2 regions of the Massilimicrobiota sp. An142 genome follow, and region 1 is predicted to be linked to the other one. Evidence: a T-box and tRNA genes for the amino acid it is inferred to sense, from the RefSeq annotation. Region 1 holds a T-box; the other holds one or more tRNA genes.
The links. The T-box of region 1 lies ahead of trpS (tryptophan--tRNA ligase). A T-box ahead of a tRNA ligase gene usually reads a tRNA of that ligase, here a tRNA-Trp.
Positions count from the first base shown of each region.

Region 2: it has a tRNA-Trp gene. The T-box ahead of trpS (tryptophan--tRNA ligase) is inferred to sense a tRNA for this amino acid. The anticodon was not compared.

Region 1 covers NZ_NFLD01000029.1:27,878-36,416, forward strand. Annotated here, with positions in the region: gene B5E87_RS11495 (putative bifunctional diguanylate cyclase/phosphodiesterase) at 1-1,242, opposite strand, end outside; gene B5E87_RS11500 (hypothetical protein) at 1,196-1,654, opposite strand; gene B5E87_RS11505 (hypothetical protein) at 1,694-1,960, opposite strand; gene spx (transcriptional regulator Spx) at 2,084-2,539, opposite strand; T-box leader at 2,643-2,842, shown strand; gene trpS (tryptophan--tRNA ligase) at 2,878-3,867, shown strand; gene B5E87_RS11520 (hypothetical protein) at 3,907-4,464, opposite strand; gene B5E87_RS11525 (diguanylate cyclase domain-containing protein) at 4,619-5,122, opposite strand; gene B5E87_RS11530 (AfsR/SARP family transcriptional regulator) at 5,216-5,800, opposite strand; gene fba (class II fructose-1,6-bisphosphate aldolase) at 6,046-6,912, opposite strand; gene B5E87_RS11540 (immunoglobulin-like domain-containing protein) at 7,039-8,539, opposite strand, start outside.
Region 2 covers NZ_NFLD01000007.1:6,298-14,836, reverse strand. Annotated here, with positions in the region: gene B5E87_RS04490 (hypothetical protein) at 168-776, opposite strand; gene B5E87_RS04485 (hypothetical protein) at 850-1,368, opposite strand; gene B5E87_RS04480 (hypothetical protein) at 1,393-2,046, opposite strand; gene B5E87_RS04475 (hypothetical protein) at 2,129-3,787, opposite strand; gene B5E87_RS04470 (hypothetical protein) at 3,885-4,391, opposite strand; gene B5E87_RS04465 (ImmA/IrrE family metallo-endopeptidase) at 4,394-4,981, opposite strand; tRNA gene B5E87_RS04460 (tRNA-Trp) at 5,361-5,434, opposite strand; tRNA gene B5E87_RS04455 (tRNA-Glu) at 5,438-5,513, opposite strand; gene B5E87_RS04450 (hypothetical protein) at 5,583-5,864, opposite strand; gene B5E87_RS04445 (hypothetical protein) at 5,922-6,569, opposite strand; gene B5E87_RS04440 (hypothetical protein) at 6,630-7,277, opposite strand; gene B5E87_RS04435 (serpin family protein) at 7,304-7,996, opposite strand; gene B5E87_RS04430 (hypothetical protein) at 8,124-8,539, opposite strand, start outside.

The DNA.
Region 1 (8,539 bases):
CATTGAAACTTTAAATCCTATTTGATGTAGCTGTTCTATCTTTTCATTGACTGCATCTACATTATTAATGACCAAATCTTCTAATATTTCTAAAGTCAGCAAATGAGCTGGTACTTGATACTTTTGAACAATCGCATTTAATCGTTCGACATAATCAGATTCATAGAACAATAATTTAGATTGATTGACAGAAATACCGATAGGCTCTATGCCTTGATCCATCCATTTTCTAATTTGTAGACACGCCTGTTCAAACATATACATATCTAATTTCATACAAAAGCCACTTTTTTCAAAAATAGGAATAAATTGATTAGGAAACAATTGCTGGTTATCTTGTGTGATCCAACGGACTAAAGCTTCACTACTTTGTAATTGACCCGTTTCCATATCAACTTTTGGCTGTAAATATAATTGAAATTCTCCATCTTTTAAAGCCTGTTCCATATGACTTTCAATATAATTATCCATTATTTCCTGTTTATGTAATTCAATATCATAAAACCAAATATTAGAAAGTAGCGTTTCCTTTGATTTTGCTAAAGCAAACATAACTCTGACCATTAAATCTTCAAAACAATTATCCACAATCAGCTCTTCACTTGATATCGCCACACCACAATGAATCTTCAAATGATAATTTGTATGTAATAAATCCATATATTCAATAATCTCTTCCATCATTTGATTAAGGCGTGTCAATAAAACGGATTCCTCTGTTTCACATAGAAAAACATAAAATTGATCTGCTGTATCTCGGCAAAAAAATTCTCCATCATGTAGATTGTTTTCAATCACTTTCTTTTCATGACATAACAACTGATCTCCCAAATCATGTCCAAAAATTTCATTAAAAAACTTAAATTGATGAATATTTAAAACAGCCACACTACAACATTTATTATCCATAAAGTATCGTTCACCCAAAGTCATAAAACAAGAAAAATTATACGCTCCTGTTAAATGATCAAAATAAGCGACTTTCTGTAACTCACGATTGTTTTTTAAAATAATACGATATCCATAAATCAATAATCCTATAACTAACAATATGATACTTAAAAATATCAAGCCTACCATTCTCATATTCCTATCAGCAAACAAGTGAGAATTTTCCAACATATTAACACATAAAAGGTTCCAACCTTTTAATCCAATGGGTTTTAATAGAGCATGATATTGTGCATTTTCATATTCAAATGAAAATGTTATATCTTGATGATCTTTTAAATGTTCTTTCATTTGCTGATAATCTTGTTTTTGCAAAAAAAGGTTGTTGAAATATTGAAGTCTGATGAAAAATATCATATTGAGAGTTGACTAAAACTTGACCAGATTCATCAACAAGATAAGCATATGTATCCCCACCTAAAATACCACTTCCTTGCCCAGCATCCATCAGCAATTCTACTGTTTGTGTAGCGATTAAAGCTCCCACAATCTGTTTGTTTTGATAAACTGGGATTCCATAAGCATAAATCATTTCATGAGTTAATTGACTTTGAAAAATATCAGATACAGTACGTTGATCAGCCAAAGCATCATAAACCACACTTTGAATTTCTTCTTGAAAATCTGTTAGAGGCTTATTGACCAATATCTCTTGATTTAAATTGGCAACAACTCCCCTTTCATCCAAATCAAAATACATCATCGTTATAAAATCATTTTGTTCATTAGTTTCTTCTAAAACCTATGGAAATTCTTGATTGTTTGTTATATTTTCCATCTGTAAAACACTAGCAAAAGAATCTAAAAATTGAAAATCATTATCTATTTGTTTTTGTATTATATGAATGTATTTAGCAACAGTATTATCAATTTGGTCAATCATATTATTTCTGACAATATGATTTAAATAAATACGCAAAAAAATACTCATAGTCAAAAGCAGCACTACAATAACAGAAGAAATTATGATCATTTTTTTCATTTTTTTCTCAAGTTCCCCTTTTATCATCATTTTTTCCTCCATTATTTCTCATTTCTCCATGATATTATATCACTTTCTTGACAACTATAAAACATTCTCTCACAAAATAAAAATCGCTTCTATATCAGTATAGAAACGACTCATTATCTTTTATTCACAACCATCATCACATTTGTGATCCTGATAATATTGTTCCTTAATATCAGTAAATTGTGGACAGAAGTCACTATTATTACATTCTTGTAAACGACGCAATTCACGAGGAATAAAAGCACGAATTTCTTCAGCATTATAACCGACCTGAAAACGTCTTTCGTCAATAATAATAGGTCTTTTTAAAATAGATGGATTTTCTTGAATAAAATGAATTAATTCATTAATAGACATATCATCTAAATCTATTTTATTTTCTTTAATAATCTTTGATCTTTTAGAAATAATGTCATCTGTTCCATTTTCACTTCTTTCTAAAAGTTCTTTTAACTCAGTTTCACGTAATAATGTAGAAAAAATATTTTTTTCAACATAAGGAATCTGATGTTCTTTCAGCCATGCTTTGACTTTTCTACATGAAGCACAACTTGGTGCTGTATAAATTCTAATCATTACATCATCTCCTCTTGTTTACTCATTATACATCATTTTCAACAATTATGAAATTATTTTTTATGATTCTATTGATTTTACATCTTTGTCGTTCTATAATGACTTTACAGCAATGAAAGAATGGAGTAGTTATCTATTCATGTTAAGAAAGCTTGTGGGTGATGCAAACAAGCCATGAACGATAATGAATTGGGATTCTGGAGCTAAAAATGGCATGAGTCATTTTTCGTGAGTCGCGTTAAGACAAGAGTGCATATCAATGATATGAATAAAGGTGGTACCGCGTATTTATACGTCCTTTTTTAAGGACGTTTTTTATTTTAAAGGAGGTCGTTATGATGAAAAGAATGTTAAGTGGAATTAAACCAACTGGTCGTGTGACTTTAGGTAATTATATTGGAGCTATCAAACCTTTTGTTTCTTATCAGGATGAATATGAAATGTTTATTTTTATTGCCAATCTTCATTCTATGACTATTTATCAAAAGCCTGCAGATTTACGTAAAAATACGAAAGATTTAATTGCATTGTATATTGCTGCTGGATTAGATCCTGAAAAAGTCACTTTATTTTTACAGTCTGATGTTTTAGAACATGCTCAACTTGGTTGGTATTTAGGATGTATGGTGTCTATGGGAGAACTTTCACGTATGACACAATACAAAGATAAGAAAGCCAAAAATGAAGTCATTGGTGCTGGTATATTTAATTATCCTTCATTAATGAATGCTGATATTTTAATGTATGATCCTGATTTTGTACCAGTTGGTGAAGATCAGAAACAACACGTAGAATTATGTCGTGATATTGCTGAAAGATTTAATTCACGTTATAGCGAAACTTTCAAACTTCCAGAACCATTAGTGACTAAAGTGGGTGGACGTATCATGGATTTACAAAATCCTACAAAGAAGATGTCTAAATCTGATGAACTAGGAAAAGGAACCATTTATATCTTAGACGATATCAATATTTCTAAAAAGAAAATCAAATCTGCCGTGACTGATAGCGATGGTCATATTCATTATGATCCTGAAAATAAACCAGGTATTTCTAACTTGTTGGAAATTTATTCAATATTAGCAAATCGTCCTATTGAAGATCTTGAAAAACAATATAATGGTAAAGGATATGGAGAATTTAAAAATGATTTAGCTGAAGTTTTAGGAGAAGAACTTGAGAAGATACAAAATCGTTATCATGAAATTATGAGCGGTTCTTATTTAGATGATATTTTAGAAGAAGGTGCCAAGAAAGCACGCATCATTGCAAGAAAAAAACTAGCCAAAGTGGAAAGAAAAATCGGTATTACAATTAAAAAGAAATAAAACAGAAAGCAAACTTCTTAAGGATATGAAGTTTGCTTTTTAACCTTTTTGAACCAATTCTTTATACAATAATTCATGCAGGGATGTATATCCTTTTTCAATCTTATGTTTTAAAGCTAAATATTTTTCACTGGGATTTTCTCCCTCAATATGAAATTGTTGGCATATTTCCAAAAAGACATCATAACGGACCACAAAAATCTCATCAATAACTTCTTCTAGACACATTTTCTTTAAACGCTCATTTCTTGTTAAACCAAATTCTTTATCATAAGCTTCATCTTTGATCTGATATTGAAAAAAAGTCATCGGTTCTTGTTTTAATATGTCATTAATCTGTTGTCTTTGTTGCCATGAAAAAGTTCCTCTACGTACAATCATATGATTTTTAATATCCACAACAAAGCAATAATGACCATCACCAACAATAAAAATACCATCTGTTCCTCCGAATTGATAAAACTTGGCATATAAAAAATCATGTAACTGTTTTGTTGAAACATGATAAAGAGGTGCATTTTCTATTTCTTCATAAGAATCATCGTCCTGCCACTCATATGGTTCTAATAATTCTTCATCATCATAAACAAAATTCACTAACAAAATATTCAACCCCCTGTAATGTATCATATGTTTATTATACCTAAAAAGACCATTCTATAATCATCATAAAAAGAAAAAGACTCACTGTTGCAGTAAGTCTAAAATGGGTATTTCAATATATGTTGTTTCATTTATTTGTCACGCTTTATTACTTTGGCATGATTTCTCCAACCATGAAATCAATCGTTAATGTTGTATGATTCAATGAATATTTTATTTTACGTAAAACTCTACTCATAACACCTTTGGCATCGTCATTATGGCATGCAGGCAAAAGAACAACAAACTGATTCACATTTAACCTGCATACAACATCACCAATACGAAGTCCACTGAGTAAAGCATCCTGTACTTTCGTCATCATTCTTTCAATAGCTTTTTGCGCATACTGATCCTTAATCTGTGAATGATCAAGAATAGTAACTAAACATAACTGAGAACATATACCCAATCTTCCCATCATTCTTGATTGCATGATATATATTTCTCTAAATGTTCCATATTCACAAAGAAAAGCACCATAAGCTTCATCACGTGAAAGCTCCTGTTGAATTTCCATAATATCTAAATCTTCATCATGACTTTCTTTTTTAATCATTTCATATAATTTCAGCATTGACTTAGATGGTTTAACACCTAAAGTCTGATACAATAAATCAGTTGTTGCTTTATATATCTCTTTTGCTTTTTTATACTGCTGTTGAAAATATAAAGAACGAATCCAGATTTCATAAATAGACTCTTCTCAATTATCAATCTCAATAGCACGCTTAGCTATTATTTCCATCTTCTCATAATCCTGCTTATCTTCCAACAGCTTTGCATATTCAACAACCTTATCCATATAAAGTGAATGATAATAAACACGTTTAGATAAAGTATTATGATCTTCTTTAATTTCTACCAAATACTTCCCTGTATATTCATTAAGAAACTTTTCAAAATATTCTGGTTTTGAAGAATCCCTTAAATATTTTTCATACTTTTCAAATTCAACTGTATCTATTCTTAAATGATATGCCGGATTAATCGCATACGATCCTTTTCCAGTTATAATAAAATCTGTAAATCCAAACTCTTTTTTTAATAAGGCTCTTAATCTATATATTAAATTTTTTAATGCTCCTATAGGATTATCAACATCATCTAAATACCATAACATTTCAATCAGTTCATTAGAAGGCACTGTTCGCTGATAATGAGATAGGAGATAAGCAAATAATTTCACAAGTTTTTCAGATTTCATTGTGTCACTATCAATTGTACAATTATGATATGAAAACGAAAATTTACGAAACATTGTTATATGAACATAATCGTTCATTGACATATAACCCCGCTCCCTATATAATCTGTGTTTTCATTTTTATTTTAATAGTTTTCTTTAAATTTGACAAGAATTTTAGAATATAATAACACAATTCAAAAAAACGCTTACATTTTTGACAAAGATGATGTCTTTTTTTGTTATTTTTTCTATGAAATGTTCTTTTTACATATAATCAAAGATGAATGAATATGTATTTTTATACAGAAAAAAGCCAACTCAATGAGTTGACTTTGCTTCACATGAAATTAAGCTTTACCAATGCATCCGAATAATTCCATTTTTTCTTTAACACAAGTTTTAATAGCTTCAGCACCTGGAGCTAATAATTTACGAGGATCGAATCCTTTACCTTCTAAATCTTTACCAGCTTCAATATATTTACGAGTAGCTTCTTGGAAATATAATTGACATTCAGTATTAACGTTGATTTTTGAAACTCCTAATGTGATAGCTTTTTTAATCATATCAGCAGGAATTCCTGTACCACCATGTAATACTAATGGTAAAGTTCCTGTTTCTTGTTGAATAGCATCTAATGCATCAAAATCTAAACCTTCCCAGTTAGCAGGATATTTACCATGAATGTTTCCAATACCTGCTGCTAAGAAATCTACACCTAAATCAGCAATCATTTTACATTCTTTAGGGTCTGCAACTTCACCTTTACCGATAACTCCGTCTTCTTCTCCACCAATTGAACCAACTTCTGCTTCAACTGATACACCTTTTGAATGACATAAAGCTACGATTTCTTTTGTTTTTTCAATGTTTTCTTCGATTCCATAATGAGAACCATCAAACATAATTGAAGAGAAACCAGCTTCTAATGCAGCTTTAGCTCCTTCATAACTACCATGATCTAAGTGTAAAGCAACTGGTACAGTAATATTTAAAGATTCAACCATTGCTTTCACCATTGCAGAAACTGTTTTATATCCAGTCATGTATTTAGCAGCTCCTTCAGAAACTCCTAAAATAACTGGTGCTTTTAATTCTTCCGCAGTTAATAAAATTGATTTAGTCCATTCTAAGTTGTTGATATTAAATTGACCAACAGCATAGTGACCTGCTTTTGCTTTATCAAGCATTTCTTTAGCTGAAACTAATCCCATAATTCAAATCTCCTTTACATTTTTTTTACACATATATCATACACTGATTTTATGAAAATTTCCATAAATATTCTCTTTTTTTACAGAAATCATTAGGCAAAAGAGATAATTTTTTATCTAAATAAATTATTCATCTTTATTTTTATTTAATAAATAAATATGAGTACATAATCCCAACATTAAAACTGTTATTCCAGCCCATAAAATAATCTTGGAATTATCATCAGTTTTAACAGTTTGAGCAGTTGATTCATTATTATTTGATTGCTCAGGAGTATCTTTTTCTGGTTGGGATGGTGTAACATCTACTACAATATCATCTTCCTTGTTATCTTGATCATCAGTTTTATTATCATCTGTCTTATCATTATCCGTCTTATCATTATCCGTCTTATCATCATCTGTTTTTGAAGGCCCTACAACTTTAACTATTATTGTTTTAGTCGTACTAGCTCCCTGGGAATCAGTAACCATATATACAACTTCATATTCTCCAACGACTTTTGTATCAACAGTATTCTTAATAACTTTAATTTCTGCAGTTAAATCACCATCTTCACTATCATGTGCAGTTACATTTTTCATAACATCAAATTCAGTTCCGACTTCAATAGTTTGATTTTCTGCTTTTATAACTGGAATTTCATTGATGACTGATGATGGTATAGACCACATTAAAACAAAAGGTGAGAAACCTGATTTATTGACATGGAATACTATACCAGTTTCAGTTTTTTCTATTGATACTTCTTCAACTGTACAATTTTCAATAGCATTAAAAACATCATCTTCACCATCAAATCCATATTCTCTATGCAATCCTTGATAATGTAATAATTTAAATTCAGTATTTTGATTTGTACCTTTAGGATATGCCCAATATATTGTACTTCCTTTTTCTGAGCTTACCCACGCATTAGAATTATGTGTATCTACTAGATCTAAATATTTAAATTGATACATTTCGTCATTAAATTTAAAACCTAAATCCTCAGCTTTTTCTTTTAATAATTTTATACGTTCTTCTTCACCATCAGGACTACCTAGTATATTATCAAACATTAAAGCAATTCCACTTGTATCTTTAACTTCTATATCTGTATCATTTAAATAAATTTTAGATTCTTTATCAAGAACAACAACTGCTTTACCTTCATCTAATTGACTAGGTTCTTGATATAAAGCATTATAAACAATCTCATTATTTTCTGCCTCTTCAACATTTGATACATATCTAATTCGTAATTGTCCATCCGTAAACTCTACTGGAGATCCATCTAATAAAGTAATTTTACCATCCGGAACTATTCTAGCTATATAATCTCCTGCTTGTGTATCATCTGTTATAATATCTTGATTTTCATCCATATATTGAACTGACCATGGATATAAGTGTTCTTCACTTGGTTCAAATTCTTTTCCATCAACACAATAAGTCACATCCTCTAATAAACCGGTATATATTGGTTCAGGGAATTGACCATATTCGTTTTCATTATCTTCTCCACCCGTATATATTGTCTGATCTTTTAAACCAATAACGACTGGTTGAACAAGATACCATTCTTGTTTAATACCATCATCTTTACTATCTCGATGTGAAACATAATAATTCTCATTTGTTGAT
Region 2 (8,539 bases), on a different contig from region 1:
GGGTGTCAAGCAGACCTCTACATTGACCTGCTCCCCGTCTAGAGCGAAGTGCATTGACAAACTATTATAGGAAATATTCTGCCACTTTAGGTAGGAGTAGTTTAAATTCTATTAAAACCAACATATTTCCATATAAGTGTTAACTATTTAACAACTATATTATTTCATCAATAACATCTAATTGCCTTAACTGGCTCTTCATAACTTGATACGCCAGAATTAAATAATGCCTCATTCACATTATCTATTATATATTGAAAATCAGAAGAGTATTTCATAATATGCCCCGCTATATTAATCGTAATTTTATTACCAGACATCCATATATACCCTGGTTCGTTGTTTATTGGCGGTTCAAGATTCTGAACAAAACCCTCAAAACAACTATAATCATAATCATACGATTCATCCAAAATAAACTCCATATAATCTATCTTATAAACATCATCAATATAAATATTATTGGGATAAGCAAGTTCATATTCACTGATGTTTTTAAGTATGCTATATGTTTGTTCCTTTTGGACATCATTCAATTCATTTATTCTTTCTTTAAGTCCTTCTAACTCTCTATTATGGTCATCGACTCTTTCATTTAAAATACGTGCATCTCTATTTTGCTTGAAGCTTAGGCAAAAGTTTCCCACAACAGGAAGCGAGACACAAAATCCATTGATAAATATTTCTGGTAGCATGTTGATTAACTCTGGCAATGCTGTTTCAATTCCAATTAGTGAATAATTTTTAAGTATTTTCATTATTTTTTTCTTATCCATAATATTTCTCCTTCGTCATCTTTCTTATTTCTTAATTTATTGATTTCTCCCCCTCCCATCGATATCTCTAATACTATTTTTGATATCCTTTCAAAATCCACATCATCTCTCTGCATTTTTTTAAGGACAGTTTACTGTTATCTCCTTTATTGAAAAAGGCATCAAAATTACCACTATTAACGTTTGCTAATTTACATAATTTATAAGCTGAAAGCTTTGTCTTTTCTTTCATATTCATAATACGTTTTCTATAAGTATTTTTCATTTCTGATTCATCTCGTCTCATATTTTCACTCAAGAATGAATGACAATACTTCTGACACTCTTCTTCTTGGCTATTTTGTAGATATAACAACATATTATCTTCTGATACATTTGGATACATCTGATTGACCATGTATAAATGATATGAGAGCAGAGTGTTATTATTAACCTCTTTTTGATTAAGATAACACCAACTTAATAATGGTGCTAATAATCTAGAATTTTGTGTTTCATATTCTGTAAGCAACTTTTTTAAGCTTAACGAATGACAATAACTCATTCTTTTAAGACTATAAGTATTATATGTTTTTAATGACAACTTCCTCATGTCCATTCACCTCTACAAACATAATCATTGAAAGACTTTTACATTAACAGGCAAACCAACTGGATTGTAGGCTTTTGATATAGTATCAACACTTTCAATAATATGAGTTAAAAGCCATTTCAATTCCTTTGCATAATCAAATATATTAATATCATGATAAAAAGGATATTGATTATATATATTCATAACCATATCATATCCACCACTATAATATGTGTATCTGTAGTCTTTACTAGAATACTGAATAATATTATTTTGTATATCGAAATGGATTTTTAAGATAAAATATCTATCTTTATCTTCTTTCCCTCCAACAATAAAATAATATTTCCCATCATTGTACTCTGGTTTACTGTCACATAACTCATGAAACATTTTTTGAAAAAAAGCTTCAAAACCTATATCGTCCTTTAAATTATTTTCAACATAATCTTCCATTGTCGTTTTATTACTATAAGAAAATAATTCATTGTTACCATGATAGACAAATATAAACTTATTGTTAGAAAATATCTTAGGAATCCTTCCTCTTCTTTTATCTTCTCTGATTTCTCCAGATTTATAAGCAATGGATGCTTTGCTATCTGATATAGCAATAATTCCATCATCAACAAGATGCATACTAACAAAGCTCATAAAATCATTTTCCTTTCTTATGTTACTACCAACATACTGCATTTTATCACTCCAGCATTAATTAGCTAACATAATTATAACAAAAAAAGGATTAACATAAATACTAAAAAAGATAGCCATCAGGCTATCTCTGATATAAATCATATAAATGAACCATTGTAGGAAGTCTTTTTGTAGATATTCCATCATCTATATCGACTTCAATATTTATCATTGGTGGATTATCCTTATCTCCTATCTTGTCTGGATTGTCTGGGTCAGTTGGGTCAGTGCCACCTCCCCCGTTATTTCCACCTCCACCATTATTCCCGCCACCTGGATTGCCAGGATTGTTTCCTCCTCCAGGATTATCAGGGTCACTTGGTTTACCTCCATTGTTTCCACCACCAGGATTATCTGGATTTCCTCCATTATTATTTCCTCCACCTGGGTTATCAGGATTATTTGTTATTGGTGGTAATGGTACATCCGGGTCTGCTGGCGGATTTGGAACTTCATTTGGAACACTTGGTATAAGGTGTGCTATATCGTCAAAGAATTTATATTTCTGTGTAATAGAAGCATATAAATTATATGATTTCTTTCCACTGGATACATTTGTTGAGAATGTCCATGTATAGTTTCCTTGGTCTTGAGTCTTAGGATTTGATTGGTGATATGAAGGTTTCACGCTTCCCCAGAAACCTGTATTTCTTTGTTTGATTGTATTGCTTGAAACATTTGATTTAGGTGTTAAGTAGAATGTACCATATTTTTGAATCTGTGTTGCATATGTATTTTTAGCAACAACTGTTTGAGCAATTTGTTGTTTTTTAGAATGTGATTTTGTTTCATAATAAGTTTTCTTTTTTGTTTTTGTCGCCTTTAATGTTCCATAGAATAGACGTCCACCTGTGGTTGCATCATTTGAATTATATTCTTTATCAGGAATAATTGTAAATGTTATTTTATAACTTACATCTCCACTTTTTAATGTTCCACTATATGCTCCTTTATATGCAGTCGTATCTGCTGTCCCTGAGCCGTTAACTTTAACTTTTGTTTCATCCATGTTGTTACAGATTTCATTGACTAACCAATCTGTACTTTTACCTAAATCCTTAGCAATTTCTTTTATTAATGATGAAGCTTTCAATTTAGTTTTTAATGCAGTTCTATCCCATCTTCTACCGTTTGAAGACGCCCCAGGAATTGTATAATATCCAGTGTCTTTTTTATCTGTTTCAGTTTTTGTTTTCTTAATCTTCTCAGTCCATTTAAAAGTTCTGTATCCCTTTAATGTGATATTTTTATATCTTGGGTCTCCTAAGATTGAATAAAATCCTGGTTCACCCATCCAAAAATCCAACGTATCTCCAGAAGTTGTTGTTGGGTATTTGTAATCTTTTGTTGCCGGGAATTTTCCATTATTCAGATTTTTAATAGCATTAATATAGGCTTCATCTCGACTCCATGATTGAACTTTACTCTTCGAAAATCCTGAATAATTCCCATTTCCATTATTTGCCTTTTTGTTAATAGTTGAATTTTTCGTATCATTTCTCCAAACTGTCCATCTATATTGATTGATATCACTCTTTCCTGAAATGGAAGATGAATAACTCACAGATACATTCTGTAACTTAGATGTGCTTGTTTCTTTATATAATTTATCAAATGCTTTCTTTTCCTCACTTGTTAAACGATTATACGATGCCGGTTTTGCTTCTGCCACAGACATCCCTGCTGTTAAAACAGAAACAGACATAACAAACGCCATCAAACCTAAAAATAACTTTCGCAATGTTTCTTCACCTCCCGCATGATTGCGAAATACTTCAAGTATATTTTAGCATGAATGGGGAGGATTGAAGGAAAATGAAAAGAGACCATGGGGTCTCTTACTTATATTTGTAAAGGTCATCTCTTATTGCCTTATCATATTCTTGTATGTTTTTAATTATATCTCCAAATTGCATGGTTTCATTAACATTAAATAAATATTCAGTCATTTTTGTTGGTATTATGATTATTGCAGATATTAATGAAACCAAGGCTCCTATGATTGCTACTATAGAAGATATATTAGCAGAACCTACTACAATTGCTAAAATAATCACTACAAATGAACCAATAATAATACCATACATTAAAAATTTGAAAGTATTCAACATTTTCATTTTTGCATCTAATATTTGTTCAAGATTTTGACCTATGTAACATCTATATTCAGCTAATATTTGTGTATATTGCTCGTTTCTATCATCTAATTCTTTTCTATCATTATTTCTATGGGGCAAATCATTTGAAACCTCTATTTCATTTTTATCTTCAGCATCACTGCCCGAAAAATCACCTAAAGGACCTTCTTTTTTTTCAATTCCATCTAATTTATCTTCAGTTGCCATAATCATAGCTCCAATTCAGCGATTCTTAATTTAACAGCAGTCTCAGGAACATTAAAATAATCTGAAAGTTCTGAAATATTATGAGTTTCATTATATTTTGCTGTAAACGAATTTTTTGGCATTAAAAAGGCTGCTGCAAACCTATTAGCTCTTATTTCCTTATCTGTTAGAACTTCATCTGTTCTATATGTATTTGAGTATCCATCAGAGGTTGGATTATAATCATAGATATAATGAGCTATTTCATGAGCTAAAGTAAATAAAATATGTTTATCTGTATCTGCATTATTTAAAATAATAACTTTATTGCTTCCATATTCTTCTTGTAATTCATTTGATACTCCTATTGTTCCCGAAAGATTTCTTTCCTTAAACTTTGCTGTATAAACTTTAAATCCCATAATCCTTGCAATCTCAATAATAGGTGTAGCTTTTCCTCTATGTTTTGCTAAATGAAAATGATTATAATTTTGGTTATCATAAAATTTATTCAATAAAGTTTCTGCATCTCTATCTATAACCTTTAAATTAAAATAATTGCTAAAATCATTGTTGTGCTCATTTTTATAATGATTTACTTCAATGCACATCCATATCACTCCTCTCTCACCTCCACCATGATTTTACCATGGTGCTTCAGCGTATTTTATCAAAAAACAAATGTTATGTAATAAGAATATAAAAAGGCTATAGAGAAGCTACAGCCTACTTACCATTAATTCTCAAAACATCTGATAGACATTTGAGGCATAAGCTCATGCCCCTCTTTAGTGTAACATATTATATCACATTTTGTCGTATTACACAATACAGGAGTTACTTATAATATGTCAAATATGTATTTAAGTTTGCTAAAAATGACAATTTCTAATAAATTATATATTAATTTTAAACTCTATTTTTGTTCCCACAGTGCAACCTAGTGATGACACAAAAAAACTTTGATTTACAATCAAAGTCATTCTTTCATGGCAGGGGCGGCAGGAATCGAACCCGCGTCCACGGTTTTGGAGACCGATGCTCTACCATTGAACCACGCTCCTATATGGTGACCTGTACGGGATTCGAACCCGTGAATGCATGCGTGAAAGGCATGTGAGTTAACCGTTTCTCCAACAGGCCTATTATTTTTTGCTATATTATAATAACATATTAACATCATGTCATCAATAAACTCTATTTAAAAACAAATCACTTTTTTTGGTTTTTAACATTATCTTCCTCTTCAGTACCCTCATCTGATATTTCTACTTCATCTGTTCTATATGTATTTGAGTAACCTTTAATAGCTGGATTGTAATCATATAAGTAATGAGATAATTCGTCAGCTAAAGAAAATGATATATCTTTATCAGTGTCTTCACTATGTAGTATATTTGATACCCATATTGTTCCCGATATTATACCACTTTTTGTTGCGTTTAGACCTTTATCCTTTCCTGTTGAATGAGATGTCCTTATATATTCTTTCATTTTTCACTCCAGCATTACTATGCCCTTTCTATTATAACAAAAAAGTATGTGATTAATCTATTTGAATATTTCAATCTGTATAGGTTTACCTACAGTATTGTACTGGACATCTGCATCAAATATATCTACCATAGACTCTATCTGCTTTTTTATAATAGACGCGTATATTTCAACTGGCATATCATTATACTTTGGAATAATATCATACATTCTTAAATATAATTCATCACCACCATATATCACACTATATTTATCTTTCTTTTCTTTATATATAACAGCATTTGCATGGCAATCGAGAATAACTTCTTGAAGAAAAGGCTCTCCATTATTTTGAAAAGCCCCAATAATAAAATAGTATTTTCCATCATTATAGTCTGGCTGACTCAGTTTTAATCGATGAAATAAGCGGTCAAAAAAAGTAAAATAATCATAATTCCTTAAATGATTTAATATATAATCTTCTATTTTAATATGTTCTTTAAATAACTCATTATTTCCATGATAAACGAAGATAAATTTTTCGTTATAAAAAATCTTCTGTATTTGACCTCTTTTTTTATCCTCAATAAATCCAGCTCCATAGCTTAATGATGCCTTACTGTCAGCAAAGGCAATTATGCCGCTCTTTGTAGCGTGTAGTCCTACAAAACTCATTTCTTTCATATCCTTTCCAATTGAATTAGAAACACTTACATTTGTATCCATTTTATCACTCCGGCATGGCTATACCATTTCTATTATAACAAAAAAAAGAATATACTTAATCTATTGGAATGTATCTATCTTTATGGGGTTCCCAACAGAATTATAACGATAATCTTGCTCAAAAATATCTACCATTGATTCAATTTGCTTTTGAATCCTTTTAGCATAATCAATAATTGGCGCGTCATTATACTTAGGAAGAGAATCATATAAAGCTCTATATCTCTCATCACCACCATAAATAACTCTATGTTCATAAACAATATCTCCATATTGAACCTGATTTTTATTAATATCAACTATAACTTTACGAATAAAATACAATCCATTAGCATCTTTACTTCCTATAATAAAATTATATATGCCATCATTGTAATATGGTGGTGACATTTTCAATCTTATTAATAAGCTATTAAAAAAATCGAAATAACTAAAGCTTCCAAGATTACTTGTAATATAATCCTCAATTTTCATACGCTCTTTAAATAATTCGTTGTTACCATGATAAACAAAAATAAATTTATCATTCTTAAAAACTTTTTGAATTCTTCCTCTTTCTGTATCTTCTATGAATTCACCTTTATATTCTCTAGATGCCTTACTATCGGCAAAAGCAATAATACCCTCTCTTGTATTATGCATTCCAACAAAACTCACTTTATCCATATCCTTTCTGACTGTTGTAGACATACTGGTATTAGTATCCATCTTATCACTCCGGCACTTTAGCCAATTTATTTTAATATATAAGTGTGAATTTCTCCACCAACTGGATTATAAGAACGAGTAATTTCATTTATCTGAATTACATTTTGTAAGATTTCTTCAATCTTATGTGGCAATTCATCGATAGAATAACTTTTTTCATATAAAATATCTCCCATGATTTTACAATAAATATCATCACCTATGAAAGAATAATAATAAGAGTTTGTAGACTTCTTTAATATATCAATGTTATTTCCTTTATAGGAAAAGTTCATTCTATAAATAGTATAAATATATCCTTCACTTTCTTTTTTTCGTGTTCCTACTAAAAACAAATAATTTGAACATTTATCATCTTCTAATGTTTTCTTTAGAATTTGAAAAATATTTTCATATATCCAATGTATATCCCTAATAAGAACTTCTTTTGTTCTTTGATATTCATCTAATATTAATTGAATTCCCTTTTCCAAATTTTCATATTCTCCATTTTCCTTTATGAATTGATTGTAACCTGTTGTGACAATGACAACATCGTCATTATATAAAAGTTTTTGAGGTTTTCTATCCTTATCCTCAATGGAATGACCCATCCAATGACGTTTTGTTGTTTTACTATCAGCAAAAGCAATAATTCCTTCTGCTGTTAATACCATACCACATAATGACATATCATCTATCTTCCTTTCGTTTATATATGAACTAAAATTTGTATCCATCTTATCACTCCGGCATTGTTTGTTGCCATCATTATTATATATGAAATTCAAAATTATATTAATATTTCAAAAACAAAAAAAAGAGTTGAAGATTATCAACTCTCATCCAGGCTTTTATTGCAGAGTATTAAGATTTTTTAGTAAATCCCTTTTCCTCTAAAGCTTTTTCTAAATCACTTAATGGATATGTTCCGTCATCATTGTATTTTTCTGGGTCTAGTCCACAATTAATATGAATATAATCTTTTATTGTAGCATTATCAATTTCTTGTAATTCGTATGCTGATTCTAATATGATATTTTTATCATCTTGAGAAATACTCATTTTAACTCCCGAATTTTTGTTATATTCATCTACTAGTGTAGTTTTATTATCCTCATACAATTCATTTACATAAGTCGTTGAAGCTTTAGAATAATCATATTCTGATTTCATCTGTACTTCATGTACACTATCATTAACAAAAATAATACTTAATTGATATTTATTTGTTATATCAAACCACTCATTTGTTTCACTATCAATATCTTCAGACTCTTCTG